Regions from separate parts of the Bacillus sp. CZDM1 genome, predicted to be linked through region 1. Evidence: riboswitches for the same ligand, from Rfam matches in the RefSeq annotation. Region 1 holds a riboswitch; each other region holds the start of a gene.
What was found. Region 1 has a riboswitch for cyclic di-GMP ahead of fliM (flagellar motor switch protein FliM). Riboswitches for the same ligand answer to the same signal wherever they lie in the genome.
Positions count from the first base shown of each region.

Region 1 (7,716 bases):
TCCGTTTTAGAAAACCAGCGGCCTTATCTGGGCCAAAGGTACGTTTTAATAATTCTGTTGCCGTATCAATTCCTCCATACGAAACGATATTTGAGTCGACGGCCAGTTGATGAAATTCCCTTACAATCTTCTCCTTTACATCGGAGGTAACCCTGCGCAATTCGGTAATTTCCTTTGTGATACTTTCTATTTCTTTTTCTTCTAAATGTTTCATGATCCCCGCTGAAACATCCGGTCCGACGGAAAGCAATAATATTGCTGCCTTTTGTGTGTTTGTATACTGTTCCATCTGATCGCTCCCTTACCACTAGTCCCTTGAAAGCCAATTTCGCAGCAGTCCTACAAATTCCTCCGGCTGTTGCATGGCCATTTGTTCTACTTGCTTTTTAATGGCCACTTTTTCATCTTCCTTCAACTCAACAGGCTTAACCGGCACTTCTTGAAAAATTGGAAATGGATCGTCCTCTTCCTCTTTTGATTTTCTCCGGCGCACGAAAGCGAATAGAACCATTAATAAAACCAATCCGCCAGCACCGATAAGGGCATACTTCCACCAAGCCCATGCTGGGATGATGCTGGACTTCTCTTCTAATTTTGGCATTTCTGCTTTCCCGTTAAATTCCTGAGAGAATACGGTAATTCGTGATTGTATATCTTGATTGGTTAATGCAGGATTTGAACTTAATGCCGTTCGAACCACATTGGATATAATTTGTTGTATATTTTCCTTTGTTGCATTTGTTAAGGAGGCAGGTTTGTCTGGATCTGGCGGTTCCACCCCAACATTGATGGTCAAATCCTCAATTTTATAGGGACTTTGTACAATCTCATTTGTAATTCGATTCACTTCATAGTTCACACGTTTTTCCAATTCTTCAGAAGTATTTTCCTGGGAGGGGTTGGTACCTGCATAACCGGCAATATCCGTTTCACCCGTTCCATCCACACCGGCAGCCGTATCCTTCCCACTGTATTTTTTCGAAACCTCTTCGACGCTGACAGCAATACCTTCATTTTCAGCTGAAGGTTCAACCAAATCCTCACGTGTTTTCACTTGATCAAAATTTAGACGTACAAATGCTTGAACGAGAACTTTGTTATGACCCATAATCGTTCCGAGCATCTGCTGCAGGTCTTTTTGAATATCCGCTTCAATATCTTTCTGAATCTTCCGCTGCTGATCAAAGTTATCTAATGCACCTGTTGAGTGTTCCGGCAGGTCCAATCCTTGCCCGCCCTGGTCTGTCATGACAATATTTTCCTTCGGCAGGTTTGGCACACTTTTTGAAACCAAATGATATAAAACCTGAATTTCCTTTGGTTCTAATTCATAACCCGGTTCCAATTCAATGACCGCGGAGGCTGAGGCTTGTTCCTTCTCATCCGCTTGGACAAACAAGTTTTCCTGAGGCGTAGTTAGTACAACAGCCGCATTTTTCACCCCTTCGACATGCCGCAGCAGATCAGCGACTTCTCCTTGAAGCGCCTCTTTTTCCATAGCATCCAACTGACGATCTGTTGCCCCAAACTGCAAATCCTTTGTCATATCAAAAAAACTAATGGTACCCGTTTTCGGGAGCCCCTTTGAAGCCAATGAGACTAATAACTGATCAACATCTTCCTGTGGCACTAGAATGGTTGTCCCGTTACGATCTAGTTTATAATCGGTATATCCCTCTTGATCCAATTCTGCTTTGATATCACCAATTTCCTTTTGACTCATCTCATTTGTAAATAATGGGACATAAGTAGATTTTGATAGAAAAAAGATAGAGAGAGACAAAGCCACTATGATCGCGATAAAAGTACCAATATATAGAACTCTTCTTTTTTTACTGACCGAATTCCAAAAATATATGTATTTTTCTTTAAAGTCATGTATTTGCTGATTCATGCTCACTCCACTATTTCATCTGTAGATTTTACTAGATTTGCATTCTCATCATTTCTTGATAGGCTTCAACCGCTTTATCCCGTACTTGTGTTGTTAGGGAAACGGCAATACTTGCTTTTTGGGCTGCGATGGTGACATCGTGTAAATTTATGGCTTCCCCTTTTGCCAGCAATAGAGACTTCGATTCAAAGTCTTTTACCGCACCATTTGCATCCTGGATATACTGATTCAGCAGGGATCCAAAAGAGGAATCTGCTGTACTTTGCTGCTTATTGACTGTTGGTAAACTATTCGTAAACGATTGAATATTCGATATGTTCATCAGCTATTTCCCACCTTATCTTCCAATCTCAAGAGCTTTTACCAGCATCGATTTACCTGCATTAAACGCTGTTATATTGGCTTCATAGGCTCTTGTTGCAGCCATTAAATCAACCATTTCCTTTGTCACATCTACATTCGGCATCATGACATAGCCTTGCTCATTGCTGTCAGGGTTCGATGGATCATAGACTGCCTGAAATGGGCTTGTATCTTCGACGATTTTATTTACTTGGACTCCAGAGAGTTCTCTCTGTAAATAATTAGCAAACGACGAAGTCTGGTTAGCGGTCACTTCTACCATTTTTCGACGATATGGGACCCATTCTCCGTTAACAAATTGTCCTCTTGTTGTGTTCGCATTGGCAATATTAGAGGAAACAACATCTAACTTTAATCGATTCGCTGTTAAGGCTGATCCGCTAATCGAAAGAGATTGAAATATCGACATTATTCTCCTCACCTCGCCCTAATCGCTGTTTTTAATAAATTAAACTCTTCATTCAAACCATATGTTAACGATTGATACCAAATGGTATTTTCACTTAGCTTCGACATTTCATAATCTAAATCCACACCATTACCGCTGTTTTGAAAAACAATATTTTCCTGTTCAAGCTTTGGAGAAGGAAGACGAGATGTTTCTCCAATCTGGACATGCTTTGAGTGGGTGCGGTTCCCAATAAACTGGCCCTTTACTTCTTGCTGCAGCAATTCTTCGAAGGATACCTTGGAAGGTTTAAAATAAGGGGTATTTACATTGGCGATATTATTTGAAATGGACTTTTGACGTAAAGAGGAGGCATCTAAGGCTCTCGACATTATCCCAATCATTTGATTCATTTTTTCACCCACCTTTAAAAATCTTCTAACCTATAATGATTTCATCGCTTGTAGCCAAGTTGTTTTTAACTCCTGAAACATTCCCTCTATTTCCTTAAGAATCTCGATGTCTTTCGTCATATTCGCTTCAATCAATCTTTGTTTCATATAATCATAGAGAGAAAAAAGAGAGTTTGATGCTTCAATCCCCATATTTAACGTCACCATGAGTTCCGTAATAATTTCTTGTGTTTTCATAATCAAAGAATGAGCCTTTGCCGGATCCTTTTTCTCGATCGCCAGCTTTGCCTGATTCAGAAACTTCGCGCCGCCATTATAGAGCATGAGTGTCAGCTCTTCTGGTTTTGCCATCATGATTTGATTTCTTTGGTAGATTTCATTTGGACTTATCATTCAGATCCCCCTTTATTTCTTACTGTCATAAAAAACTCCCTTTGAAACCGAGACCCGATCTTCATATTGACTTCTAAGGTATTGTTCATTTTGTGTGTATCGAACATGATTTGTTAGTTTTTTCATCGCTTGCTGCAGCTGAATTTGAATTTTATTTTCATAAACTGAAAGTTCGGTGAGCTGCACCTGAATGATTTCGTTCACGAGGACCCTTCCAGCTTGTGCATCCAACTTATTAATCGTAGAAATACAACCTTCTCTCTGTTCGATCAATACAGGTACCTTTTCCATTTCCCCTTGATGCAAAGCATTCAATATCGACTTCGATAACTCTAAGTATTGCTTCAACAGTGTTTCTTTTTCTTCTATCATTTTTCATCACCCTTATGATTGTCATAAAGGAGATTGACAAATTTCCTTTATTCTTACCCCGAAGTGTTCTTCAATCACAACAACTTCACCTTTTGCTATCAGCTTGCTGTTCACATAAACATCAACGGGTTCACCAGCCATCTTGTCTAATTCGACAATCGACCCACTGGTTAATTCAAGAACTTCGCTAATTTTCTTTTTAGTTCTCCCTAACTCCACAACAATCTCTAATGGAATATCTAATAGCAGGTCCAAATTCATTTTTTCATTCAGGATTTGCCCAAAATCATCCGGCTCCAGTTCAGTAAACTGAAACGGTTCATTGATTATACTCTGTTGGCTGTTTCCAAGGAGTGCATCCATTTCATCTTGTGTGAGTTTCCCCTTTTCAATCATTTTTGCCTTCTCCTTCTATCAAATGCTCAATCTTAACGGCAACTCTGGACTTCTTCGTTCCTGGATGTGCTAAGAACTTCATTTCCTCATTCACCCTTACTTGCAGAGGTTCATCCACCAATTGGTTTAATTGAATGACATCATTTACGTTTAAGCCAAGTATTTCTTCCATCGTAATCGCCGCCCGCCCTAACTCCGTAATAACAGGAACAATTAAATGCTCAATCCGTCCTTGTAAAAATTCACTCTCTTCCTTGTTTTTCACCCATTTTCCATGCCCATACCAATTATGGGAGGATAATTTTGGAATAAACGGTTCTAATAATATATATGGAATACAAAGATGCATAGTTTCTTCCACTTTTCCAACTGTTAGTTGGAAAGTGATGACAATGACCGTCTCCGTCGGGATTCCCAATTGCAAAAACTGGGGATTTGTTTCCATGTTCAAAAACTTGAGCGGGAGCACCATAATATCACTCCAGGCTTTCTGCAGGATTTGAACGACTCCCTCCAGTAAACGCTTTAATACATTAGCTTCAATAGGAGTTAAGGACGACCGCCCCCATTCCGCTGCTATACCTTTGCCTCCTAAAAGCCGATCAATCATCACAAAAGCCATTTCAGGCTTTAAATCCATCGCCATTCGAAAACCTTGTTCACCTGATTCAAACACACTTAAAATCGTAGTGTCCGGCAGCTGGTTAATAAATTCCTCGTACAGCATTTGTTCAACCGCATTGACCTCTACTTGGACAAATGAACGTAACTCAGATGAAATGAAGGATGCAAGCTGATAAGCAAAATTCTCATGTATTCTGGTCAACACCCGCACCTGCTCCATCGATAACCGCAATGCTTTTTTAAAATCATATACTTTTAAATTAGCAGGGGTACCACCATGGGAATCTAAAACACGAAAGTCCATTTAATCACCCTCCTTCCTTTCGAATTGACTAAAAAAAGGCAACAAAAAAAGACGAGACTACTCCGAAGAATAGTCTCGTCCATAGCTAAATAAACTAATAGATTAGGACAATCTATGTTTCGGTAACTGGCTGGCATACTGTTTCCACAATTTAGCCCCTATAGCTTTGCGTCTCTGAGTTTCCTCAGATTTGCCTTTTTCGATTTTTGAAATATTGTACAAAAAAAGCATAACATTACAATTATTAATTTTCAAATATATTTTGTAAAATACCCCCATAAAATGACGAATAACATCGAATGTTTACGAAAAATTAACATAATATATATATTTCTTGCAAAATATGTAAAAAAAGAGAGAATATCGTCGATTGATAATCTCTCTTTATCTATTATCTTTTTAAATTCACCAATTCTTCCAATATTTGATCTGATACTGTGATGATTTTGGAATTCGCTTGGAATCCACGCTGAGCGGTAATCATTTCCGTTAATTCTTCGGATAAATCAACGTTGGACATTTCCAGTGCCCCTGAGATCATTTGTGCATTGCTTCCCTCTGTAAGTAGTGTGGCAATGGAGGCAGCATCTGCATTAGGTGTTAAAGAATACAACGACCCACCGGCTTTCAATAACCCCTTTGGATTGTCAACCGCAATGGTTCCAATTTTCAATCCGGAATCTTCACTTGTTCCATCGGGGTTGACTCCAATAATGCTGCCATTTGCATCAATGGAAAAGGTAATATATTGATCTGGGATGTTAATAGAATTGCCATCTTGACCAACCACAAACATACCATTCTGATTGACTAAATTATTACTGCTGTCTAATGTAAAATTCCCAGCTCTTGTTAAAAATTGCTCCTGGGCAGCATTTTCAACCACAAAAAATGCGTCCCCGTCAAGATAGAGGTCAGTGCCGATATTCGTTGTTGTCGGACTTCCCGGCGTGTGAAGAGTATCAATGCTTCCAACTCTTGTACCTAAACCCACCTGAATCGGATTTGTCCCACCTGATAGTGGAATGGGATTGGGACCTGGTGTTTGTGTTGGACCCGTTGCCCCTTTAATCGTCTGACTGAAAATATCTTCAAATACCACACGTCCTTTTTTAAATCCCACTGTATTCACGTTCGCAATATTGTTACCAATCACATCCAATTTCGTTTGAAACCCTTTTAATCCGGATACCCCTGAATTTAATGAACGAAGCATGTATTTGTTCCTCCTCTTATTGATTCATTTCCATTGAATGAATGGAACTTGATAGAATTTCATGGTCACCTATTTTAAAATACACTTGATTATTCTTGTAATTAATCCCTGTAACCGTTCCGCTCTCTTGTACATTGGTTTCTGGGTTTGTCCAGGAGACGTTATTCCCAAGAACATAAGAATATTGACTTAAATTATTACTTGAATCCAAGTAGGCTGTCAGTGAGTTATTCAGGTTGGAAAGCTGTTCTAATACGCTTAACTGTGCCATTTGTGCCACGAATTCACCGTCTTTTTGCGGTTGTGTTGGATCTTGGTTTTGAAGCTGTGTAACCAGTATTTTCAAAAATGCTTCTTTTCCCAGTTCTTGCTTTGGCTGGGTGCTAGTTGCTGACGCTGTGTAGGAATTAATCGTATTGATGGATGTCATGTTTTTTCCTCCCTTACACGGTTGTATTGATTTGCGAAACCCATCCGGGGTCTGTTATGTAATCGCGGTAATCTTCTTGTGCTGTCAGCTGAACGGATTCACTTCGCTTTCGCGAATCCTGCTGACCCGGTCTTCCATTCGAATCTCCCTTTTGAGAGAAAGCTCCCATAAAGCTTAACTGGGTGGAGGTTTGCTGCGTAATATCAATTTTCCCTACCTGCAATCCCTGTGTTTCTAGTGCTGAGCGTAACGCTTGGATATGAGTTTCAAGCAATTCTTTTCCTAACGGAGTACTGGTAAGAAATTCTGCTGTCAGCTTCCCATCCTGAATCGTTACTTTTACATCTACCTTCCCCAAATGCTCAGGAGTAAGAGTGAATGCAGCCTCAATCCCATCTCCCGTTCCTGTTACATTTATCGATGATTGTAAAAACTTTGTTATTTCTTGATCAAATTGGTCAGCATGTACGGTTTGAGTAGCAGGTATTACGTTCTCACTTGAGATATTCGACTGATTCATCGGTGTTGAATGGGTCAGGGGAATAAACTCTATCGGAGAGTTTTTGTTGTGTGGAACAGCATGCTGCGATTCACTTTGCCCAGAATCCTCACTAATTTGAATTAACCCAGCTAATCCTTTAACATTTTCATCTGTTGCTGTATCCATTTCTTCTGTTACCTTGAAAAATGTTACTGCATCAGTCCGTAGTTCGCCAATGTTTTCAGCTGATGGCGGAGGTTCATTTTTGAACGATTGGAGCACGGAATGATCTACTACCTGTTTCGCAACTATTGGTTCCCCTTGTGAAGGAAAGCTTTCTACTACCATGGGTTTAGAAAGAGGGTCCATTAATGGATGCAGTTGTGGAAGAAACAACTGGTTCACCAGCTCCATTGACTCCGCCTCTTTTTCTTCCATTTGC
Region 1 is NZ_JBUESO010000007.1:177,372-185,087, forward strand. It holds gene fliG (flagellar motor switch protein FliG) at 1-289, opposite strand, end outside; gene fliF (flagellar basal-body MS-ring/collar protein FliF) at 308-1,894, opposite strand; gene fliE (flagellar hook-basal body complex protein FliE) at 1,926-2,216, opposite strand; gene flgC (flagellar basal body rod protein FlgC) at 2,232-2,666, opposite strand; gene flgB (flagellar basal body rod protein FlgB) at 2,675-3,058, opposite strand; gene fliS (flagellar export chaperone FliS) at 3,089-3,451, opposite strand; gene ACY3XC_RS17435 (hypothetical protein) at 3,464-3,823, opposite strand; partial or broken gene fliN (flagellar motor switch protein FliN) at 3,845-4,093, opposite strand; gene fliM (flagellar motor switch protein FliM) at 4,212-5,147, opposite strand; cyclic di-GMP riboswitch class I at 5,266-5,352, opposite strand; gene ACY3XC_RS17450 (flagellar hook-basal body complex protein) at 5,539-6,363, opposite strand; gene ACY3XC_RS17455 (flagellar hook capping FlgD N-terminal domain-containing protein) at 6,380-6,793, opposite strand; gene ACY3XC_RS17460 (flagellar hook-length control protein FliK) at 6,807-7,716, opposite strand, start outside.

Region 2 (7,716 bases), on a different contig from region 1:
GCCTTTTTTCAATTTGTCACAACATTAAACTCGTTAGATTTTTCTATATATGATTGTATCTATTGTTACAATCACCTATCTTTCTTATCAGATGAAAAACGTAGAGATGGGGTAAATTTTATTGTTTTCGATAACCAGGAACAAATCTGTAATGTGCAGCATCATTTTTGTTATTTTGAAAAAGTCAATGATCGGTTTGAATTCACCTTAAATACCGGAAAACGATTGGTTATCGAAAAGATGATCTCTTAATAATTAAAGGTGTGTTTTCATAAAGAAGAAAACACACCTAATTTTTATTTAGTTAGTTTCCTATATATTTTGAATAGAGGGATTTTGCTTTTACGATGTCATTTGTTCCATGGACAAGAACTCTACCATCCTTGAATACGACGATTATTGTTTCTGGATCAGGAGAGAACCGAAGTAAAAATTGGTTTCCGGTAACTTTTCCATTCTTTTTTAAGTGTTCACTAAGTTTTGTTAAGTCTCGTTCGCGCTTTTCTCTAAAATAGATTTGCACGGTATCTCGACCGCAAAGAGAACTATAAGCTTCTTGAAGGGCTGACGAACGATCTAGAAAGTCATATTGATGGTGTACACATGCAGGACATTGTGGATTTTTCCCTGCACTTATATCCATTGAAAAAAAGGTAGTATCCCATATATCAATTTGCTCAAGGTTAGAACTTGTGGAGGCTCCTATTAATAGTTTAATTGCTTCCATTGCTTGAAAGGAACCAATTATATCTGTTATTGGTGACAGAACACCAATCGTGTCACAGGTTTCACCCCTGCCAGCTGGCACATGTGGAAATAGACAGCGATAGCACGGAGTAATTCCAGGTTTAATAACGGCAAACATTCCTCTTGAGCTGACGGCTGCCCCATGGACCCAAGGAATCCCATACTTAACAGCAACATCATTGATTAAGTAACGGGTCACAAAATTATCCGTACCATCAACAATGACATCAAACCCTTCTAATAATTCCTCTGCATTATCAAGGTTTAAATCTGTGATAACGGCGTCAACAGTAACAGTAGAGTTAATCGTTTTCAGCCTCTTCCCCGCTGCAACTGCCTTTGGAAGATTTAGATTAACATCTTCTTCGTTAAAAAGTGATTGACGCTGCAGATTGGAAAGGTCAACTACATCTCTATCAATTAACCTTATGTATCCCACACCCGATCGGACCAAATGATTGGCACATACTGTTCCGAGTGCTCCAACACCGACAATAGCCACCTTGCTTTTCAGCAATTTCACCTGTCCCTCTTTCCCTATTCCTGAAAAAAGAATTTGTCTTCCGTATCGTCCTAAATCGTCCATATGTGATCCTCTTTTCTATATTAGTAATACATACTAACGAGTCACGTAATCTACGTTAATTTTAATTTAAATTTAGAAAACTTTAAATATTAAATATATAAAAATAATTGTATAATAGGAATTGGGTTTATTTATTAATTTTGAGAGGAATATCCTATTAATAATTTTTACTATAAATAGGAGATAAACTTCAATTTATTAATGAAAGAGAGGGAAAAACATTGAATTTAGGTGGTTTCTTAAACAAAGAAGTGGTAGTTGATTTAACAGCAGGTACGATTAATTACAGACCTATTAACGAAGAAGCTGCTACAAAGTACATTGGCGGCCGAGGTCTTGGAGTTAAGTATGTACTTGATAACGGTCCTGAAGTGGAGCCATTATCGCCTGAAAACATGCTTTGTATCATGACTGGTCCTGTAACGGGCTCACGTTCTTCCATGAGTGGACGTCTTTGTGTTGTTACGAAGTCTCCGTTAACAGGTACTGTCACTGATTCTCATATGGGAGGATGGACCGCAGCACGTTTAAAGTGGGCAGGGGTCGATAATATCATCCTTACAGGTAAAAGCGACAAGCCTGTTTATCTTTATATCGAGGATGGTAAGGCGGAACTGCGTGATGCATCAGAACTTTGGGGCAAAGGAACAAGAGAAACAGTAAAAACGATGCAGGCAAGATACGGTGAACAAGATCTTAGTGTCATGACGATTGGTCAAGCCGGTGAAAACACAGTTAAGTTCGCCTCTTTTATTAACGAGCATGACCGAGCTGCTGGACGTGGCGGAACAGCCGCAGTTGCAGGATATAAAAAATTGAAAGCGGTTGTAATTAAGGCACCTCAAAAAGGGAATATGCCACAGCCTAAATTAGAAACTGAATATAAAGAAGCGAACAAAAAGGCGGTAAAGGCAATCCTTGACGGAGGATTAACAGCACCCAATAAAGGCGGCCTTTCCGTATATGGCACGAATGTTTTAACCAACATTATCAATGAAGTCGGTGCACTTCCTACCAAGAATTCTCAGTTCACACATTGGGAAGAAGCAGAAAAGCACAGTGGTGAATATGTAAACCAGCATTTGCTTGTTAAAAACAATACATGCCATGCTTGCCCTGTAGGCTGCAAAATCGAGGTTGAAGTAAAGGATGGCAAGTATAAAACAAGAGTCGAAAGCTTTGAATTTGAATCCTCCTGGTCACTTGGCTCGAACTGCTTATTAAGTGATGCGGAAGCTATCTCTTATTTGATTGACCAGTGTAATGAGTATGGACTTGATACTATAGAGCTCGGCCATTGCTTCTCTGTTACAATGGAAGCCTACGAAAAAGGGTTAATCACAGAAGAACTCATCTGGGGCGATGCCGATTCTATGATTGATTTAACAAAGAAAATTGCATTCCGTGAAGGCTTTGGCGGCATCCTTGCAGAGGGTCCTGCAAAAGCAACAGCTTCTTGGGGTGCACCTGAGCTTTCTATGTCTGTAAAAGGACAGTCGATTCCTGCCTATGATCCACGTGGAATTCAAGGTATTGGTCTTGGTTATGCAACAAGTAACCGCGGTGCCTGCCATTTACGCGGATATACGGTTGCGAGTGAGATTGCTGGTATTCCAGAACCAACAGATCGTCTTAAGCCTGAAGGAAAAGGTGAGTTATTAAAAATATTCCAAGATATGCTTGCATTCTCTGATTCTATGAATATTTGTAAATTTTCCTCCTTTTCTGAAAACGCGGAGCATTATGCAGAACAATATAGTGCGATGACTGGTATTTCGATGACAGCTGATGATGTGATGAAGGCTGGAGAAAGAATTTATAACCTAGAGCGTTATTATAATAACCTCGCCGGGTTCGATAAGGAAGAAGATGACTATCTTCCAAAACGATTCACTGAAGAGCCTGCCTCTGGTAATAGTGCTGGGGAAGTTAGCAGAATGGATATCATGCTTGGAGAGTACTATCAAGTACGCGGCTGGGAAAACGGAAAAGTTACCGAAGCAAAACTTCGGGAGCTTGAAATCATCGATTCGGAAAATCAGTTAGTATAATAAATATTCGAAGGCTTCTGCATATTTTGCAGAAGCCTTTTGTTTTAGAAATTTAACTATCCGCCTATCCTCCTGGTTTTCACCCGATATCTATTGATAAGCTCTTTTAGCGTCATATCATCTGAAGCATTAAAGCGAATATGTACAGAATTGACTTTAAATGTAGAAGTAATTGAAAGCTCTTCTTCCCTAACTATTTCTCCGCACCATTCATTAGATTTATAAACATAGGGGAAATCATCTGTCATTTGTTTTCCGCCTAACTCTTCAAAATACATTCCAAGATGCTTCCGATTGATTCCACGAAACTCCAATTCCTGCTCTGGCATATTAACCACCTGCAACTGGAGGAAATAACGCAAATTGATCGGTTTCTTTTACTATGGTTTCAAGACCCTCCAAATGAATAATATTTCTTCCGTTTATAAAAACATGAACAAATGGAAGCAGTTGTTTTTCAAGTGTAAATATTTCATTCTTTAAATCAGGAAACATTTCAACCATTTTATCTAGTACATCAATAACACGTTGACCATCCGGGTTAACCTCTACTCCAACTCCGCCGCAAATTTCCCGGAGATTAGCAAAAACTCTAACTAGCATATGAGACACTCCTCTCCCCTTACTTAAATAGTAAAACTATTTGCAATTCTTGTCATCCTTTTTTGTGCATAAAAAAGGAGCTGCCAAGAAACCGGACAGCTCATTTAAATAAACAGATATTATACATAAAAAATGGACATTGGTAATTTATCAAAACCTAAGTAGAGTACAAGCAAGAACGCGATAGCAAACTGTATCCACAAAACGGAAGTTTTTCTGTTTTGTGCAACCTTACTAAGGATCATTTCAAAAAGGCCAATTACCCAAATCCCTACGACTGCTTTTAGTATATACAACAAATCAATATTGGAAAGCATGAATAGTAGTCCAACACCTGTTGCAATTATCAATAAATAAAGAACTCGCAGTATCATTTGGACAATTTTAGCGCCCTTTTCTTTTCCGCCTTTTAGTAAAAATATAGCGACAATAAATAAAATTAATGCCAAAACCCAAGCTGTTACGTGACCATGAATCATTTATTCTTCCTCCTATGTATGCAATGCTTATAGCAACACTATCATACCATAGGCATCCCTAAAATCCTAAAAAAAAGAAGGTTCTAATAATAAGAACCTTCGAGAGGATTAACAGAAAAAATATCTCTAAGCACAATATTTTCCCCTTCGATTCCCTGAACCTCTGTTATCTTCGTGATTTTTCTTGTTCCATCATTTATTCGTGAAAGGTGGACAATGATGTCAATAGTACTGGCGATTTTTTCCCTAATCGCTTTGATAGGCAAATTCATCCCCTCAAGATAGGCAATGATTTCCAAGCGATCAATCATATTACTTGGACTGCTGGAGTGTCCTGTTGCAAGAAAACCATCAAGTCCTTTATTCTCTGTCCGGAGTATTTCACGTCCTGCCTTTTCACGAACATCTCCAATCATATTCCTTTCCGCTTTTGGGATGAAAGTGGAAAGAGCATTGACAAGGGTTGTTTTACCAGCCCCTGTTCCCCCGCTTACTAGAATATTTAATCTAGCTTTAACACATGTACAGAGGAAGAGAGCCATTTCTTTTGACATGGTCCCATTACGAATTAGATCCTGCAGCTCTAAAGGTTTCCATGAATTCCTTCTATTAGTCAGCCTTTTCGACTGGTACAATTTGTGCTCTGCACCTTGTCCCTGATTATTTTGTTGAACCTGTTTTAATAGTCCCATACAATGCCACCCGCCTTATTCTAGTTTTTTTGAAAACCGCTTTGATCACAAAACATAAAGAAGAAACGATCGGTTTGGCAGGGTTGTTGAATTAGAATAGAAATAACCCCGCCTTTACCGAAAGGGGGGTTAACAATGTAGTACAACAATCCACATAGACATCCCTATGTATATATTGCTGCAGCATAGTAAAACACCCTGTTCTTTCGGTAACTGGCTGGCGTAGTGCAAATGCACCTTAGCCCCTTTAGCTTTGCGTCACTGATTTTCACCAGTTTTGCCTTTATCGAGAATCAGTGTTTTTATTTTCCGACTGACCTCTTAAACACATCATAAGTCCTTTTCTCTTTATCTTATATCCTACTAATATACCATTTTTGATAATTATATAGGTATTTATACCTAATCCTATTATTTTCCCAACATACAACGGTAATATTTTCAAAAGGAACACTTTTTACTTTTATTGGGCGAATGAATCACATTACACCAACCCATACATACGATATTAGGAGAAAAAAAGGTGAAGGGTGTTGTTTATGCCAGCGATTGTAGGAGTTGCTCAAGTCATTTCACTTGGCAGCAGTTCAGTTTTTCATATTGGAGATGTCTATAAAATCATGCCATTTTCATCCGCAAGAACTTTCTCCGGGGCTGGGTCCTTTAATACGGGTGAAAGTTTAAATGTTCATAATAATAATTTAAGTAATACGAACACAAATGATTCAGACGGTATTGATCAAGGAATCTTCCTTAATGCCTAAGGAAAGGTTGGTTTTTAAATGAATTTTTATATCCAGCAATCCATTCAAATAAATTTCATTAAAATTAACAGTATTACAAATTCCTCTGTTCTGCAAATTGGCAGCGCGGGAATTATTAAACCTGCTTCTTATCTATATAACACTGGCGGTTTTAAAGCTCCAGCCCCGACAGCAGGAGGCCCTCAAACAACAAACGGGCAAACTAGCAGTGTTGCAGTACCTTTGGGCGGCGCGGGAAGAGAAGAAGCTAAACAGTGAGGTGATGGTATGTATCAGGATTATTCACAACTTCTTCAATGGGTCCAAATGACTTTACAAACACAGGAAAAGAGAATTGCCATACTGGAACAGACCATTCAAAAACTACAGGAAGAAATGAAGCAATTAAAGGATAAGCCTAGTATTAAGGTTGATAAGATTGAATATAAATTCGATCAATTGAAGGTTGAAACTCTTGACGGAACATTAAACATTGGGCTAAACCCATCGGATTTGGCAAATATTGAAGATTTCGCTGTTCAAAATCAATCGATAAATACACCCATACATCCTAAGGCACAAATGCAGCGGTCTATGAAAATAGAAGAATCTATTTATCATTATTTAGAAACCGACCTGCCAGCACTATTTAAGGAAACTCAAAATCAATTAAATGTAAGTTTAGACGACTCCTATTTAGACTTTATCAAACAAGATATCTTGAAGCAGCTTCCAGCTAGGATAGATTATCATATTCAAAATTCTTCAGCCTCTAACCGTGAAGGTGAAGTTCATACAGAGGAAAGTATAGTTGAATTAATTAAACAGGAAATCAGAAAAGGTATTTTAATATTTATAAATCATTTACCAGAGAACGTGAAAGGAATGAATACACAGAATGAACTTTGAAGTATATAATCGTGAACTCAATGTAGATACCATAAGAATTATGGGAGTAGCAAGTTCTTCACTCGTATTTGTTGGCGACACCCAAACCATTCAATTAGCTTCCACCTTTGACACTCCTGCAGAATCACTTATAATCGGACCATTTGTCCCATTATTTTAGGCAGGCTTAAGAATATGCTCCAGAGAACTTCTGTAGTAAATGCCATTAAAGTGAACTCGGCTTCCTTTGCCTCTACCATTCAACTCGGAGATTCCCGAATCATTAATGGTTTTTCACGAGCCTTAGCTGTTCAACGGGAAGCTGATGTATTCTATGCCAAAGAAGGAAATTTTTCAAGATTTCCTGTTTTTTCAGAACCAATTCCTTTACTGCCAATCAACGAAAAAATAACAATTTCCACTCATAATACTCTTCCTGTCATTAAGGTCAATAATATCTCCATCCTCGCAATGTCTTCCGCTGCCATTCTTCATGTCGGAAACAGTGAAATCGTCTCAATGGAAGCCAGGGTTAAACATATCAGGCAGCTATTCCATAAAGACAATGAACAAGGCAATTGACTTTTGAATAGGATATCACATAATTTGTAAGTGTTAATAATGAAAAGGATGTATTAAAAATGCCAGCGATAATTGGTCCAGTTCAGATTGTTAATGTAAGCGGTGGAGTTGTACAGTTCGGGGATACAGTCTATATCTCTCCAAAAAGTGCCTCAAAGACCAATGCAGGTTCTGGGGGCTTTAATACAGGGGGAATTATCTTTACAGCCAACGGAATAAGCGGTACAAATGTACTTGATGCCAATTTGCTCGACCAGCCAATAGGCGGGAATAACTAATTAACGACATAAACCACAGTAGGTTTATGTCGTTAATTTTATTATTCTAAATTTAGAATATGAGCGC
Region 2 is NZ_JBUESO010000008.1:156,849-164,564, reverse strand. It holds gene ACY3XC_RS18850 (DUF2777 domain-containing protein) at 1-252, shown strand, start outside; gene ACY3XC_RS18845 (ThiF family adenylyltransferase) at 305-1,333, opposite strand; gene ACY3XC_RS18840 (aldehyde ferredoxin oxidoreductase family protein) at 1,555-3,384, shown strand; gene ACY3XC_RS18835 (MoaD-like domain-containing protein) at 3,441-3,713, opposite strand; gene ACY3XC_RS18830 (ubiquitin-like small modifier protein 1) at 3,715-3,987, opposite strand; gene ACY3XC_RS18825 (YisL family protein) at 4,107-4,466, opposite strand; gene ACY3XC_RS18820 (ATPase, T2SS/T4P/T4SS family) at 4,550-5,158, opposite strand; cyclic di-GMP riboswitch class I at 5,364-5,450, opposite strand; gene ACY3XC_RS18815 (spore germination protein) at 5,698-5,922, shown strand; gene ACY3XC_RS18810 (spore germination protein GerPB) at 5,941-6,180, shown strand; gene gerPC (spore germination protein GerPC) at 6,190-6,810, shown strand; gene ACY3XC_RS18800 (spore gernimation protein GerPD) at 6,800-6,970, shown strand; gene ACY3XC_RS18795 (spore germination protein GerPE) at 6,985-7,371, shown strand; gene ACY3XC_RS18790 (spore germination protein) at 7,431-7,649, shown strand; gene addA (helicase-exonuclease AddAB subunit AddA) at 7,691-7,716, opposite strand, start outside.
Region 2: it holds a riboswitch for cyclic di-GMP, as region 1 does, so the genes downstream of both, ACY3XC_RS18820 (ATPase, T2SS/T4P/T4SS family) here and fliM (flagellar motor switch protein FliM) in region 1, are expected to answer to the same signal.

Region 3 (7,716 bases), on a different contig from region 1:
AGGAGAACTTGCTGCCGCAAAAGCGATAAAAGAAAGTCCTTGTCCAAAGGCAGAGAGAACCATCATGCGTTTCCTGCCAAAACGATCGGCACAATATCCACCCATTAAGTTGGCCAATACGGAGAATATCTGTGAAAATACTAATAAAAAACCTGCTTTATTTTTGCCAAACGCCTCAGCGAAATAAATCGTCAAAAACGGAAAGAACATCCAAAACGTAATGTTCATCATCGCTTCGCTAAATAAGCGAACCTTTAAATTCGGATCCCAATCTCCAATCCTCATGTTGTACCTCCGTAAACCAATATGTATGATAGCTAATACATCATACTATCCTCAAATAGGAAAATACAAGAAAAAAGCAGGAGCTTCTGTGCATAAGAGTGTCTATACCTTTCCCACACTGAATCTATGGTATATTAGACGGTACATAGTTAGTAAAGGAGTTCGGAAAATATGGCAAAAAGTATAGTAATTGCTGAGAAACCTTCCGTTGCACGTGATATTGCAAATGTATTGAAGTGTACGAAGAAAGGCAATGGATTTTTAGAAGGAAACAATTATATCGTCACTTGGGCACTGGGACATTTAGTAACTTTAGCAGATCCTGAGGTATATGATAATAAATATAAAACATGGAACCTAGAAGATCTTCCAATGCTTCCAGAACGCATGAAATTAGTTGTCATGAAACAAACTGGAAAGCAGTTTAATACTGTAAAAACACAATTAAGTCGTAGTGATGTGAATGAAATAATTGTGGCTACTGATGCAGGGAGAGAAGGAGAATTAGTTGCACGCTGGATTATTGATAAATCAAACGTTCATAAGCCAATCAAACGTCTGTGGATCTCCTCTGTAACAGATAAAGCGATTAAAGATGGATTCAATAACTTGAAGCCTGGTAAAGCTTATGAAAACTTATATGCTTCAGCAGTAGCACGTTCGGAGGCAGACTGGTACATCGGTTTAAATGCAACTCGTGCATTAACAACTAAATTTAATGCTCAATTAAACTGTGGTCGTGTACAGACACCAACAGTTGCCATGGTTGCAACACGTGAAGATGAAATAAAGAGCTTCAAACCTCAAACGTATTATGGCATTGAGGCTCAAACAGATGGACTTAAATTAACGTGGCAAGATGCGTTTGGTAATAGTCGCAGCTTTAATAAAGAAAAAATCGATGCAATCGTTAAATCACTTGGACGTAAAGATGCAAATATTGTTTCCATTGACCGCAAAGCAAAGAAAACATTCTCACCTGCTCTATATGATTTAACAGAGTTACAACGTGATGCTAATAAAATCTTTGGTTATTCAGCGAAAGAAACACTAAATATCATGCAAAAACTGTACGAGCAACATAAAGTGTTAACATATCCTCGTACAGATTCACGTTATTTATCTTCAGACATTGTTAGTACGCTTCCCGAGCGTTTAAAGGCGTGTGGTGCAGGTGAATATCGTTCTCTTGCAAATAAAGTATTAGCAAAGCCAATTAAAGCAACAAACGCCTTTGTAGATGATAGGAAAGTAAGTGATCACCATGCCATCATTCCAACGGAAGGTTATGTGAAATTCTCAGCGTTTACAGATAAAGAACGTAAAATATATGACCTTGTCGTAAAACGTTTCTTAGCTGTATTATTCCCAGCTTTTGAATACGAGCAGTTAACAGTCCAAGCAAAAATAGGTGAAGAAATATTCATTGCTAAAGGAAAAACGGTAATGAATGCAGGTTGGAAAGAAGTGTATGAAAATCGATTTGATGATGAAGAATCAACGGATGATGTTAAAGAGCAATTATTACCTCGTCTTGAAAAGGGTGATGTATTAATAACAAAGTTAATCGCTCAAACATCTGGCCAAACAAAGCCTCCTGCACGCTTTACAGAGGCTACTATACTGTCAGCCATGGAAAATCCTACGAAGTACATGGAAACAAATGATAAGAAGCTTGTAGATACGTTAAAATCAACTGGCGGACTTGGTACAGTTGCCACTCGCGCTGATATTATTGATAAATTATTCAATTCATTTCTAATTGAAAAACGTGGTGGAAAAGAAATCTATATCACGTCTAAAGGCCGGCAGTTACTAGATTTAGTACCAGGAGAATTAAAATCGCCAGCGACAACAGCTGAGTGGGAACAAAAACTTGAGCTGATTGCTAAAGGGAAACTTAAAAAAGATGTGTTCATAAATGAAATGAAAGAACATACCAAAAAAATCGTTGCAGAAATTAAAGCAAGCGATAAAAAATACAAGCACGACAACATCTCCACAAAATCATGCCCTGACTGTGGAAAACCAATGCTAGAGGTAAACGGCAAGAAAGGCAAAATGCTTGTCTGCCAGGATCGTGACTGTGGTCATAAAAAGAATGTTGCTCGCGTAACCAACGCACGCTGCCCTCAATGTAAAAAGAAAATGGAACTTCGTGGTGAAGGTAATGGTCAAATCTTCGCATGTACATGTGGATATCGCGAGAAACTATCTGCTTTTGAAGCACGACGCAAGAAAGAAACTGGTGGAAAAGTGGATAAACGTACTGTACAAAAGTATTTAAAACAGCAAGAAAAAGAAGCTGAACCGATTAATAATGCCTTTGCAGACTTATTAAAAGGGATAAAATTTGATTAAAGTATTAAAAAAGTTGAAGTGTCCATCTAGAAGTTTAGATAGGCACTTCAACTTTTTTGTATTATTGTGCTAAAGTATTATCGTGCTAAAATTCTGACAATTCTGTTGACAATCAAGCTTTTCATCACATACAATAACTATTAGAATAAAAATATTTGAATGGACTGATAACCTATGAGGCATCCAAAAACAAAATATTATTCGAATATGTTAATAAAAGAGGCTGGACTCCAAATCTAATGTGATGTGGAATCCAGCCTCTTTCTTTATTCTATTAAAGTGGTAGAGGTGAGAAATATGATTATGCTAACAGGTCAAAGTTTAACATTGGATCAAATGAAAGATGTTTTATATCGAAAAGAGAAGGTTTTTGCTTCAGAAAAAAGTATGGATCTTGTAAAAAAGAGCCGTGAAGCGGTAGAAAGAATCGTTTCCGAGCACAAAGTAGTTTACGGTATTAATACGGGATTTGGGAAGTTTAGTGATGTATTAATCAATAAAGAGCATGTCAGGGATTTACAGCTCAATTTAATTCGCTCACATGCTTGCGGGGTGGGGGACCCCTTTCCGGAAATTGTTTCAAAAGCAATGGTTCTTTTACGTGCCAATGCCCTTTTAAAAGGGTACTCAGGAGTTCGGCCAATTCTGATTGAGAAACTTTTAGAACTGGTTAATACAGAAATCATACCGGTTATTCCTCAGCAAGGTTCTTTAGGTGCAAGCGGTGATTTAGCTCCTCTCTCCCATTTAGCATTAGTGCTGATAGGGGAAGGTGAAGTATTTTACAAAGGAAATCGGATGGAGTCAATCCATGCGCTTCAAATGGAAGGAATCCTGCCCCTAACATTAGAGGCAAAAGAGGGTCTTGCGTTAATTAATGGAACACAGGCAATGACAGCTATGGGAGTGGTCGGCTATCTTGAAGCTGAACAGCTGGCATTTGAAAGTGAACTCATTGCAGCGATGACAATGGAAGGGTTAAACGGGATCATTGATGCATTTGCTGAGGAAGTTCATGTAGCAAGGGGATACCAGCAGCAGATTGATACGGCAGCAAGAATCCGCAGGTATCTTAGTGATAGTTTATTAACCACGGTTCAAGGAGAATACCGTGTTCAGGACGCTTATTCTCTAAGGTGTATTCCACAGGTACACGGGGCATCCTGGCAGGCACTTGATTATGTTAAGGAAAAATTAGAAATTGAAATGAATGCGGCTACAGACAATCCACTTATTTTTGATGATGGAGAAAAGGTTATTTCTGGAGGGAATTTTCATGGTCAGCCAATTGCATTCGCAATGGATTTTATGAAGATTGCAGTAGCGGAGCTTGCAAATATATCTGAAAGACGGATTGAGCGATTAGTAAACCCACAGTTGAACGATCTGCCGCCTTTCCTAAGTCCTGAACCTGGATTGCAGTCAGGTGCGATGATTATGCAATATGCTGCCGCGTCGTTGGTATCAGAGAATAAAACACTTGCCCATCCTGCAAGTGTCGATTCCATTCCCTCATCTGCCAATCAGGAAGATCATGTGAGTATGGGTACCATTGCCTCTAGACATGCTTATCAAATCATTCAGAATGCAAGACGAGTGCTGGCAATTGAACTCATTTGTGCCATGCAGGCGGTTGAGATTCGCGGGGTGGAAAAAATGGCCTGCCAGACAAAGACGATATATGAGAAGGGAAGAGAGCTTGTTCCTTCTATAAAGAAGGATCGAATCTTTTCAAAAGACATCGAGAGGGCAGCAGAAGGTCTAAAAGAATGGGATCTTAAGAAACTCATTCAAAAATTTGATAATGTAAAATAAGCAAAAAAGGCGTGAAGTTCACGCCTTTTACTCTATTTCTTCCGTTTCAACTCTATTCTTAAATGCTTCTCGTACTACAAGGAACTCCTCGTCACCGATGGCATCCTTTGAATGCCTTTCAGTTTGGTTATCCTTTGGTAAATTACCAGGATGACCTTTCTTTTTATGATTAAAATGTTCTCCACGTGCCAAATGAAACACTCCTTTCGTCTACGAATGTATCATTCCCAAACGAAGGAAATTTATTAGTGAAGAAGAGGAGGATAAGAGAATTATTCTTCTTTAATTTTTTCATCAGACTTTGCAGGACTGCACATGGTGTCAATAAGGAAACCAAAAAATACTAAAAAGGCAATTGGTATTACGAAATTCAACACATGTATGGCTGTCATAGACTGAAATCACCACCATTATTTGAATATTTATAATATTTAGTATATTGTAATGCTGTTAACAGTTATTGTCAATCGTCACAAAATAAACAAATTTCACAGTAATTTCTAGCTCTTTCAACCTAATTTCAAAGTTTAGTTCTAGGGTAAACATCCTATTTTCGACTGTTAATTCCCTTATTTTCCATTAAACTTCCATTTGAATGATAAACTTTCTACATTTTGTGAATACTCCAAGGTTTTTATGTAGAAAATTGGTAGAATTTGTGTAAAAAAAAGGTTCGAAAGACTAAAGTATTTGACAAAAAACAACACGATACTAATAAAGTACTATATATAATGAACATAGTAATCACGAAATAGGAAAAGTTATCTACGGAATTTACTGAATAATCAATGATTTATGAGCAATATGAAACAGAAAAAGGCAAACTCACTGAAAAATGGGGACGCAAAGCCGAGGATCTAAGGTATATTTTTTACTATGATGGCCGGGCTGCCTGGAATACGAAAATGTATTTTAGGAGTGGATGAAAGTGTCACTAACGGATGGTATGACGAGTGGAATGGATGCAGAATGGTTAGCTCTTATCGTAGAAGCAAAAGCTCTAGGGATTTCGAAGGAAACAATACTTGATTTTCTCCATCAGAACGAAGTTAGAGAGGTTCTAGTAAAGAATCGCCAAGATACATAAAAGAAGAACAAAGCATACTACAAATATGGTAGTATGCTTTGTTCTTTTATTGTCCAACTCTAGGCGCCATCGGCTCGCGGGTCTACAGCCAATCCGTCCAAAAGGTTAAAAACCAACCTTTCAGCCGGCTAGACTTATGCTTGTCGCCGATAGGCGGGCGCCATCCGCTTTTCTTTATTCTTCATTATTTTGACCGATTCGCCATTTATTAAATTCAATAAAATCGCGAAATTGTTCTTTCGATACACCAGAATCCATTGCCTCTTTTACAATGTTCATCCAATCACTATCTAATTCTTCTTTGTTAATCTGTTCATTTATTAGATGTTCAACAGGTACGTGTAATACAGAGGAAATTTTTTCAAGGAACTGAATAGACGGATTCCTTTGCAGGTTTCTTTCCAGAGAGCTTAAATAGGATTTAGCAACTCCAGCTTGTTCAGCAAGTTCTGATAATGACATTTTTTTTTCTAAACGAAGTTTTTTAACACGATCACCGATCATTGGTCTCACACACCTAATTTTTATTATTACTACAATAATTTTATCAGAAAAGATGAAAAAGTTCCATATTAAGAACGGTTGACTTTCACAAAAAATTCCTAAATAGCGAAAACTTTTTGAAATAATGGTTTGATAACGATAATATTAAAGAGTGTTTCCAAATCTGCAAAAATACATAAAAATAATAAAAAAAGGTTGGGAAGAGGATGATTGTTCTTAAATCACAGCGGGAAATCGATGCCATGAAAAAAGCAGGAGAAATTCTCGCATCATGTCATAAAGAAATTGCAAAAATGATAAAACCAGGTGTAACAACTTGGGAGATTGATCAGTTTGTTGATGAATTCCTTGCTAAACACAAGGCAACCCCACAGCAAAAGGGCTATAAGGGCTATAAATATGCTACCTGTGCCAGTATTAATGACGAGGTATGCCATGGCTTTCCTAGAAAGGAACCATTAAAAGAAGGTGATATTGTCACCATCGATATGGTGGTCAATTATAACGGGGGGTTAGCTGATTCCGCATGGAGCTATGCTGTTGGAAGAGTTTCTTTAGAAACAGAACATTTATTAAAGGTAACAAAGGAAGCTCTCTATAAAGGTATTGAACAGTCTGTCCCTGGAAATAGGATTGGAGATATCGGTCATGCCATTCAAACCTATGTCGAAGGGGAAGGATTTTCGGTTGTTCGTGACTTTATCGGTCATGGAATTGGGGCTGTCATTCATGAGAAACCGGATGTACCACATTACGGACTGCCTGGAAAAGGACCACGAATTAAAGAAGGTATGGTTTTTACTATAGAGCCAATGGTTAACGCTGGAATGTACCAAACGAAGATGGATAGTAATGGATGGACAGCTAGGACTATTGATGGTAAGTTTTCTGCTCAATATGAACATACCATTGCCATTACGAAGGATGGACCGATTATATTAACTGATCAGGATAAATAAAAAACAGATCTCCTCGAGATCTGTTTTACTTATTCTTACGAAGGTTCCCTAGTTCTTCCACCAATGCCTGCATTTCATTTGGGCTAAACGAAGGTTTTTTCATGACCATTTCATAGATTTCTTTTAATTCCTCATACATTTCTTCATCAAAGTGTGAAGATTTAATGGCTCCAAGATTTAATACCTTTAATTTTTCTTTAATTTGTTCGATCATGTATTCCACATTTTCTACTGTCTTTTCTGATAAATTCATCCCGTCACCCTTTCAACATACGTAACTTTATCTTTTCATTTTCACTACTAGATGTCAATCTAAACTTGGGCAGCTTCTTTTATTAAGGTTTACAAAATAAATAGATAAATATCTGCCCTTCTCTTGCTTTTGACTGCAAGCTTAAAGCAAAATATAAAGTGATGAAAGTTGGTATTTTTTTCATAGTGATGAAATGGATGATAAAAACCATATGGAAGGAGAGGTTAAAAATGGGTAAAAATTTATTTTTTAAAGGTATGTTCTATGGAGCGATAGCGGGTGGAGCTCTAAGCTTATTAGATAAAAAAACACGACAGGATATGAGGGTGAATGCGAAAAAGGCGTATGAGCAAGTATCTTATGCTGTTCGCCATCCTAAGGAAATCACAGAAAATGTTAAAGAGACTGCTGAAAAATTTAGAAGCACGATTGAGCAGGTTAGCGAGGACATT
Region 3 is NZ_JBUESO010000009.1:121,330-129,045, forward strand. It holds gene ACY3XC_RS20145 (MDR family MFS transporter) at 1-285, opposite strand, end outside; gene ACY3XC_RS20150 (DNA topoisomerase III) at 457-2,646, shown strand; gene hutH (histidine ammonia-lyase) at 2,944-4,461, shown strand; gene ACY3XC_RS20160 (hypothetical protein) at 4,489-4,653, opposite strand; cyclic di-GMP riboswitch class I at 5,270-5,357, shown strand; gene ACY3XC_RS20165 (anti-repressor SinI family protein) at 5,390-5,548, shown strand; gene ACY3XC_RS20170 (helix-turn-helix domain-containing protein) at 5,723-6,052, opposite strand; gene map (type I methionyl aminopeptidase) at 6,259-7,011, shown strand; gene ACY3XC_RS20180 (DUF1128 domain-containing protein) at 7,037-7,264, opposite strand; gene ACY3XC_RS20185 (YtxH domain-containing protein) at 7,495-7,716, shown strand, end outside.
Region 3: it holds a riboswitch for cyclic di-GMP, as region 1 does, so the genes downstream of both, ACY3XC_RS20165 (anti-repressor SinI family protein) here and fliM (flagellar motor switch protein FliM) in region 1, are expected to answer to the same signal.

Region 4 (7,716 bases), on a different contig from region 1:
ACTTCCAGGAAATGATGTTCTTGCAGCAGGTAACAGCAATCCCCAGGCACAAAAATTAGTAGATTCATTAAAGGCGTTAAATATTGCTGAAGTAGATTATTTATACGCTTATCTACAATCTGTTAATTTAAGTGATGCTGAGTATCAAGGAATTCTTGCTAATACGCAAACCGTTAGTCAAATTTTAAAGGGTGCAGCCAATCCGGAAGATCTTCCTAATGCACAGAAAGTAGAAGTTGCACGCTTATTCCTAGAGAGCGTTAAGTTAGCACACCTTCAAGCAGCCATTACGGACGAGCAGGGCAATCCGATTGATATCACAACCTATAAGGCTGGATCATCTACGTTAGTGATTCAGTTAAAGGATCTAAAAGGAAACGTACTAGCAATAGTCGATCCGAAGAAAGAAGATTTAACCATTAGTGCCATTCAAGCAAAAATGAACGCATTAAAAGGTGCCGTTCAAGCTAAAAAACAACTAGATAAAGCTGGAACCTTCGTTCCAATGCCAAATGCTCCACTTCCTAACACAGACAGCAACACCGTAGATTACATGGCTTTAGGCGGATTATTAATCCTACTAGGCGGAATTGCGATTGTACCAGCAGCACGCTTGGTACGCAAATCCGAAATTGAAGCTTAATCGAACATGGAAAAGGTAAGAAAAAAGAAGCGCAAAAAGACGTGGGTTCAGAAGTGGAAATGGGTACTTCTTAGCATCCCTGTCGCGCTTATCCTAGTTGGTGTTGGAATTGTAGCCTTTTTTGGATGGGATTTATCAAAACAGACCGTCTTGTTAGCGCACGAAGTGGTTGATGAATACGAACCAGAATTACCTGATCAGACGTTTGACCAGCCTTGGCCTAAACTGCCGGACCCAGGTTCATCTATTGGTGAACTACAATTTACCTCCATTGACTTAACTGTTCCTGTTGTCCAAGGTACACACGACAATGAGTTGAAAAAAGGTGCAGGCCATTTCGCTGGCAGTGCCCTGCCTGGTCAAGGTGGAAATGTCATCTTAAGCGGACACCGGGATACGGTATTCAGGAAGCTAGAAAACCTAAAACTAGGTGAACAACTGACCTTTGATACGCCATATGGGGAATTCGTTTACGAAGCCATTGACTTTAAAATTGTCCCTGCAGACGACATGACCGTCATGGTGCCAACCGATTACGAAACCCTTACCCTAACAACCTGCTACCCATTTGACTTCATAGGGGACGCACCTGACCGGTATATTGTTTATACAAAGTTGGTTTCTAGTCCTATTATTGCTAGTAACTAAAAGAAGCAGCCTGATGAATTATTTATCAGGCTGCTTTATTGTTTTTGATAAATACCACTACCTTTAGTGGTGTATTTCAAAACTAACACCTGCGTTGTTAGTTGAATACCGGTGACTGTGGGGAGATTCCGAAAATAGACGATATTATTCTGATTTGGGGTATTAAGAATAGTTAATTGTAGAATTTAGACAATCTAAAAATTTTGTCGAATTATAGCACATTTTATCTGTTTTTGTATTTTTATTATTTTTAAATGGGTAATTGGTCTATTACCTGCAAGTAATTAATGATATATTTAACTGGTAAATACATAGTTCGTACGAAAGGGCAAATCCATTGAAAGATGGTGGCGCAAAACTATAGGGGCTAAGGTTTCGTGAAACTAGGCCAGCCAGATGCCGAATATGATCACCTTCCTACGAATTATAAAACACTATTAGGAGGTAATAATATGTTTATATTTCTTGCAGGTCTATTCGTCGGTTCCTTTTCAGTGCTCTTAATCATGAGCCTTATGGTTGCAGCAAAAAAGGGAGACCACCAGTTAGAAATGTTTCGGGATGAAAGGGCTTACCAAAACTAAGTGCCACGGTCACCAAACGTATTTCATTATTGTTTCACAAATTGGAAATTGTCCAATGGCTATGGTGCCTGTCACCATAGCCATCAAGCTAAGCGAATAACTTTCAATTTTACCAAAATGGACCTATTCTTTCTTTGAAACCTAAAGAAAGGTAGGTCTTTATTATGTTAAATCGTAAACTGAGAGTGGAAGAGGATTTTCAACTAATTTCCGACGAGTTGACCAAGATTTTTAGCCCTAATTTCCTCAATGATTTGGCTAGAAAAGATTTGTTTCTTCAGAGGTCCAGCAAATTCAAACCTAAGGATTTTATTGCACTTTGCGGGTTTCTGAATCATCAGTCAGGAAAAAAGTCGTTAACCCAATTATGTGGTGTTTTAGCCTCCGAAAGAAACATTTCCCTTAGTACAGAAGGGTTAAACCAACGATTTTGCGCAGCCGGAGTAAATTTATTGAAGGATGTTTTTTCTTCACTCATTTCAAAACAGCTCTTATCCGATCTTCTCCCAAGTCTTCGTCATCCAAAAATTGGCCGAATCCGAATATTGGATTCCACTTCCTTTGAACTGGCCACAGTCTATCAGGAAAAATACTTCGGATATCACAAATCAGGTGTCAGGATTCAACTGGAGTACGAGCTGCTTAAGGGGGAACTTTTGCATCTTGTTGTACAAGATCAGTTGGATAGTGATCACGTTTTTGCAGAAGAGATTATGAGTACCATCCAAAAGTTTGATTTGATTATTCGTGATTTAGGATATTTTTCTTATAAAACCCTGAGATCGATTAGTGAAGCAGAAGCCTATTATATTTCAAGGGCGACAACGAAAATACTTGCTTATGTCAAGGATGGAATGGAGAATTTCGTCAGATTAGACATAGAAAAAATAATGGAAGAGATGGAGATTGGTGAGACAAGAGAAATAGAAAATATCTATGCAGGGAAGGGAAAGCTGAAAATCCCACGGCTCATTTTGTGTAAATTAACGGATGAACAGACGGAAAAGAGGTTAAAAAAGAGGAAAAGAAAAGAAATAAAAAATGGTGTGAAATTTTCACACCAAACCAAAAAGCTCTCAGGATTGAACATGTTCATAACTAATATACCATATAATGTAATTTCAAAGAAAAAAATACAACCTCTATATTCTCTCAGATGGCAAATAGAAATTTTATTTAAGGCATGGAAATCGATATACGATATAAATAAAGTAAAGAAAATGAAAGTAGAACGATTCGAATGCCATCTTTATGGGACCCTTATATCACTACTTATCACATCTACTTTAGCATTTAAAATTCGAGAACTTCTTTACTTAAAAAAGGAGAAAGAAATAAGCGAATTTAAGGCCTTCTCCATCATAAAGGAATTCCTCGCCACACTTTACCAGGCGTTAATGGAAGGAGGTGAGGCTCTTTTAGCCAATATAGAGGTTATGTTTGAACAGGTAGAAAAAAACGGACAAAAAGCGAAACGACGGAAGAAAAGGACCCCTTTTGAGATCCTTCTTGGCGTGTTCGAAAAAGGCAATATGAAAGCTGCTTAAGCGATTTTGTGAACATAAATATTAAAAAAAAGCCTAGTTTTGAAGGCTTATTAAAGTATGCACTTTTTTAGAATGTAATTTAGCAGCGAATTAGGAATCACAAGAGTAGACAAAATTCCCGCTATTGTCGAAAAATTCGCTTGATGGCTATGGTGCCTGTCACTCCCCGATTTTTGTCGAGGATTGATAGGTTATTAGATAGAAAATGGTAGAATAGAGTTGCAGGGAGAAGTGTTACCAACACTTCTCTTTTTTAGTGGGCGGACTATGGGGACGGTTCTCGCGGTTCTGATATGATAGTTCTGTAAGGTATATGGGTAATTTCAAACTACTTCAACTAGGATAAATTCTTTTTATCTATGAGATAAGCATGTACAAGAGCAAGACAACAGAAATAACGTCATCTTTAGAATCGGCACTTAAATTTTGGGGTCAGACCCCAACTCAAGTTAATAGAAACTGATGTTTTATTCCATTATAGGGCGCGATTGTGGTATAACACCGAGTGATAAAAAAATAAATGCATATTATTCCCTCCTCGTAAATTTGTCACTATTGGACAAAATATATTATGGGACAGTGATGCTAAAACAATAGCACTTCCCTATAAAAACAAGGAAATTCTTTCCTACTATAAGGGAAGTTCGGCTTTTGTTTATGATGAGGGTTACCAAATATTTCTGTTTTTTGTAATTAATCTGTTTCTTTCACATTGGTTGTCTGTCTCCTATAAGACACAGTGTATTCTTAAGGTACAATAGCCATATGATAGAAGAATCTTTTATTCCTTTAAGTACACATCTCCATATTAGTTAACCCCAAATTTAATAAATCGGAGGTATGAATGTGTTGAAAAACAAATTAAAAAAATTAATAAATGATCCAAAAGTACAAAAAATAGTAAAAGAAAAGGTAATTCCTTTTGTGAAAAAAGAAATTGAAAAGAGAAAAACAAATAAATCGTAATCCTTAAAAAAGTCAATGCGACATAAGCAGTCATTTTGACTTTTTTTATTTGCTGGATGTTAAAAGGTATCCTAAAAATTCGTTCATATAGACAAAAAAATATCCCCGTTTTTAGTAGATATATAGGGTATCAATAAGGAAATGAATTACTTTTAATCCCTAAGGAGCTATAACGATATCGAATACGTAGATCGTAGAGATGGTTTTTTAAAAGGGGTGGAAGCTATATTTTTGATTCTCTCATAAATGTATACAGAGATTATTCCAATGGCTAAATCAGAACATTATTGTAGTAGCTTATACAAGAATCGGGCGCTTTTCCTGAGTAAAGAAAGCGTCCTTTTTTTGTGTTTCAAGGTTCTCATAGTTTGGTAATTTTTTTGAAAAAATAAATTCAAATCCAAAAAGAGGAATCCATTTTGATCAATCTTTTTTCAAAATGGATTCTTTTTAATTGCCGTATGTGTAAGTTCAAACAATACTTTTAATCTTTATTTCAAAGCTACAATAATAAGTACTTTTTATGAGATAGATACCTCTGTAAAGTCTATCTTGTAAATCTTTTTAGGTCTTCCTCTAAGTTTTTCCTGTTTTCTGTATGATATCTTGGCAGCACCTTTATCCTCTAATTTATTTAAAATCCGGTTAGCCTGACGTAAGGTAAGTCCTAGTTGATAAGCCAAATCTTCCGCTGTAAGTTCATTTGTCTTCAGCTTGGAAATCAAAGCCATGATTTTTTTGATTTGAAGAATCGAAACACTTAATGTTTCACTTAATTTTTGTAATTGTGGGTCAACCTTATTCGTAAAGTGCAGACAGGTATCATCTCCTAATGGACCAATTACCTCCTCGTTTGCAGTAATCACATAGGCACATGGTAAATCCATGGATTTAGCTTGATTATTTGCCGTTTGAGCAGACATCTTAGCTTGGTAGAATGTTGTTCCGATTCCCCACCCTATATTCACATGAAAGGGGAGTGTTTCGTTCAGATACTGAAGGACTGAACAGGTAGTAAAGTCGTTCGTCAATGTTTTTAAGTCTGACTGGGAGGTAATAATTTCAAAACTTGCATGCTTTCTCTGAATAACAGACAAAACATTTTCTTTTTCGTTAAATTCTAAAAGTGCTTTATGAAGCATGATTTGTTTGAGCTCAAGGTCAGACATATTTTCTTGTCCCTTAATTGTAACCACACCGATTGCCCCTTGATTCTCTAACAAATTAGAAATTTGCAATTCATTAATAATATGTTTCACCTGTTCTAACATTGACTCTTTGGAAGGAAAGATAAAAATGTTTGGTATGCCTGCCTGATTCAATAGATTTACAATATTACTTATACGAGTAATAACTAAATCAATCTTTCCTTGATTCCATAATGACAAATGTTGCTGAAACGCACGTTCGTAAAGAGCTGTTGTATATTCCAATTGCAAACAAAAAGGAAATTCTTCTTCCTTTAGCACTCCTTTTAGCCCCATATAATTATTTTCTTCACTTATTAAATCCATACAAACTCGAGCAAAGTTTAAATTTTTATTAGAATTACTAATAGAAAACAAGCGTTTATAAAAATCCCCTTCAGGAATATCTAAGAAATAGGTAGGGGTAGTAAATTCGGTAAATTTTTGTTGCAAAATATTATAACCTAAAGCCCCGCTAAAAAGAATTCCATCATAAAATAGATGATTGCGCTCATACAGCTCTTGAATCTCGCCAATTAAACGATATGGGATAAATGTTAACTCACATTGATCTTGAATAAGCGGTTCAATCTGTTTAATTTCAAAAATAGAATGGTGCGCGGTGATTACACCAAGTTTAATCATAATAATACTCGTTCCCTTCTCCAACCGTAAGTTCCCAACTCTAATTATACTCCTAACTTTATCCTTCACCAACCAATCAATCATCTAATCAGAATTTTCTTGTTATTACGAAAAATGATTGATATAATTTATTTTAAGAAATGTCTTAAATAGGTCTAAAAATAAATAGAGTATTTTTAGGTTTCTAAAAAAGAACTCTAAAAAGGAAAATGAAAGGGGAACTTTTATGAAAGAAAACATTTACAATAATAAAACAAAAACCACCGTTTTAACTCTTCTATTTTTAACATGGGTTGTCAATTATTTAGACAAAAACTCCATGAGCGTAGCAATTATCGCCATTTCTAAAGAATTCAGTTTAACACCTACTCAAGGTGGAATGGTCATTAGTAGTTTCTTTCTTGCCTATGCCTTAATGCAATTACTTGGAGGTTGGCTGACAGATAAATACGGTTCGAAAAAAGTCATTCTTATTTCATTGCTTGTTTGGTCAATCTTTACTATTTTTACCGGCTTTGCTTGGTCATTTGTTTCACTGATCATTATTCGCTTCCTATTTGGAATTGGAGAAGGAAGCTTTCCATCCGCAAGTTCTGTAGCATTGGCAGAAAATTTTCCGAAGGAAGAACGTGGAAGGGCAAAAGGAGTGTTATCTGCATCCACTCAAATCGGGTCAATCATAGCTGTCTTGCTTGCAGCAGTGCTTATTCAAAGTGTCGGCTGGAACATAATGTTCTACATTTTTGGGGCACTCGGGTTTGTTTTCCTTCTTTTACTTTGGAAATACTTGCCGGATAGAGCGCAACAAACTGGTACGGCAAAAAAACAAAAAGTATCTTATTTGAAGGTTTTGAAAAACCCTACAGCTTGGTTGCTGATGCTGATCTACTTTGGTATGAGCATGGTAAACTGGGGATTAAACTCATGGCTTCCTTCTTATTGGGTAAACGTACGTGGGCTTGAACTTGTCAAAACAGGATTCATTTCCATGCTGCCGGTTGCATGTTCGATCATCGCTATTATCCTCAGCTCATGGGCATTGGATAAAATTGCTGCAGGAAAAGAAAAGTTTATCATTATCACTGGTGCAATCATTGGCATGGTCGCTCTATATTTTACAATGAGTGCCGAATCTATATCGATGGCACTTACATTCCTTTGTTTGGCTTATTTTGGTGTAGGACTCCTTTCGGTTGTACTTGCCCTTCCGTTAAAATATTTTCCACAAAATACAATGGGTTCGACCATTGGTATCATGTATTTTGGTGGACAAATGGCTGGTACGATTGCACCAACCCTAATCGGATATACGCTTACTTTATTTAATGGATCCTATAACGGGGCTTTCACTTTATTAATTGGATCACTTTTCATTTCAATTATTGCAAGCTTGTTCTTAAAGTTAAATTCAACTGAAAATGCAGCAGGGAGAGAAGCGGCGTAATGGATATTCATCACATTATAAATTTAATTGACGAAAAAAAAGATAAATGGAT
Region 4 is NZ_JBUESO010000006.1:20,359-28,074, reverse strand. It holds gene ACY3XC_RS14995 (cell wall anchor protein) at 1-643, shown strand, start outside; gene ACY3XC_RS14990 (class D sortase) at 650-1,291, shown strand; cyclic di-GMP riboswitch class I at 1,609-1,695, shown strand; gene ACY3XC_RS14985 (hypothetical protein) at 1,669-1,875, shown strand; gene ACY3XC_RS14980 (IS4 family transposase) at 2,040-3,422, shown strand; gene ACY3XC_RS14975 (transcriptional regulator) at 4,910-6,220, opposite strand; gene ACY3XC_RS14970 (MFS transporter) at 6,447-7,664, shown strand; gene ACY3XC_RS14965 (M20 family metallopeptidase) at 7,664-7,716, shown strand, end outside.
Region 4: it holds a riboswitch for cyclic di-GMP, as region 1 does, so the genes downstream of both, ACY3XC_RS14985 (hypothetical protein) here and fliM (flagellar motor switch protein FliM) in region 1, are expected to answer to the same signal.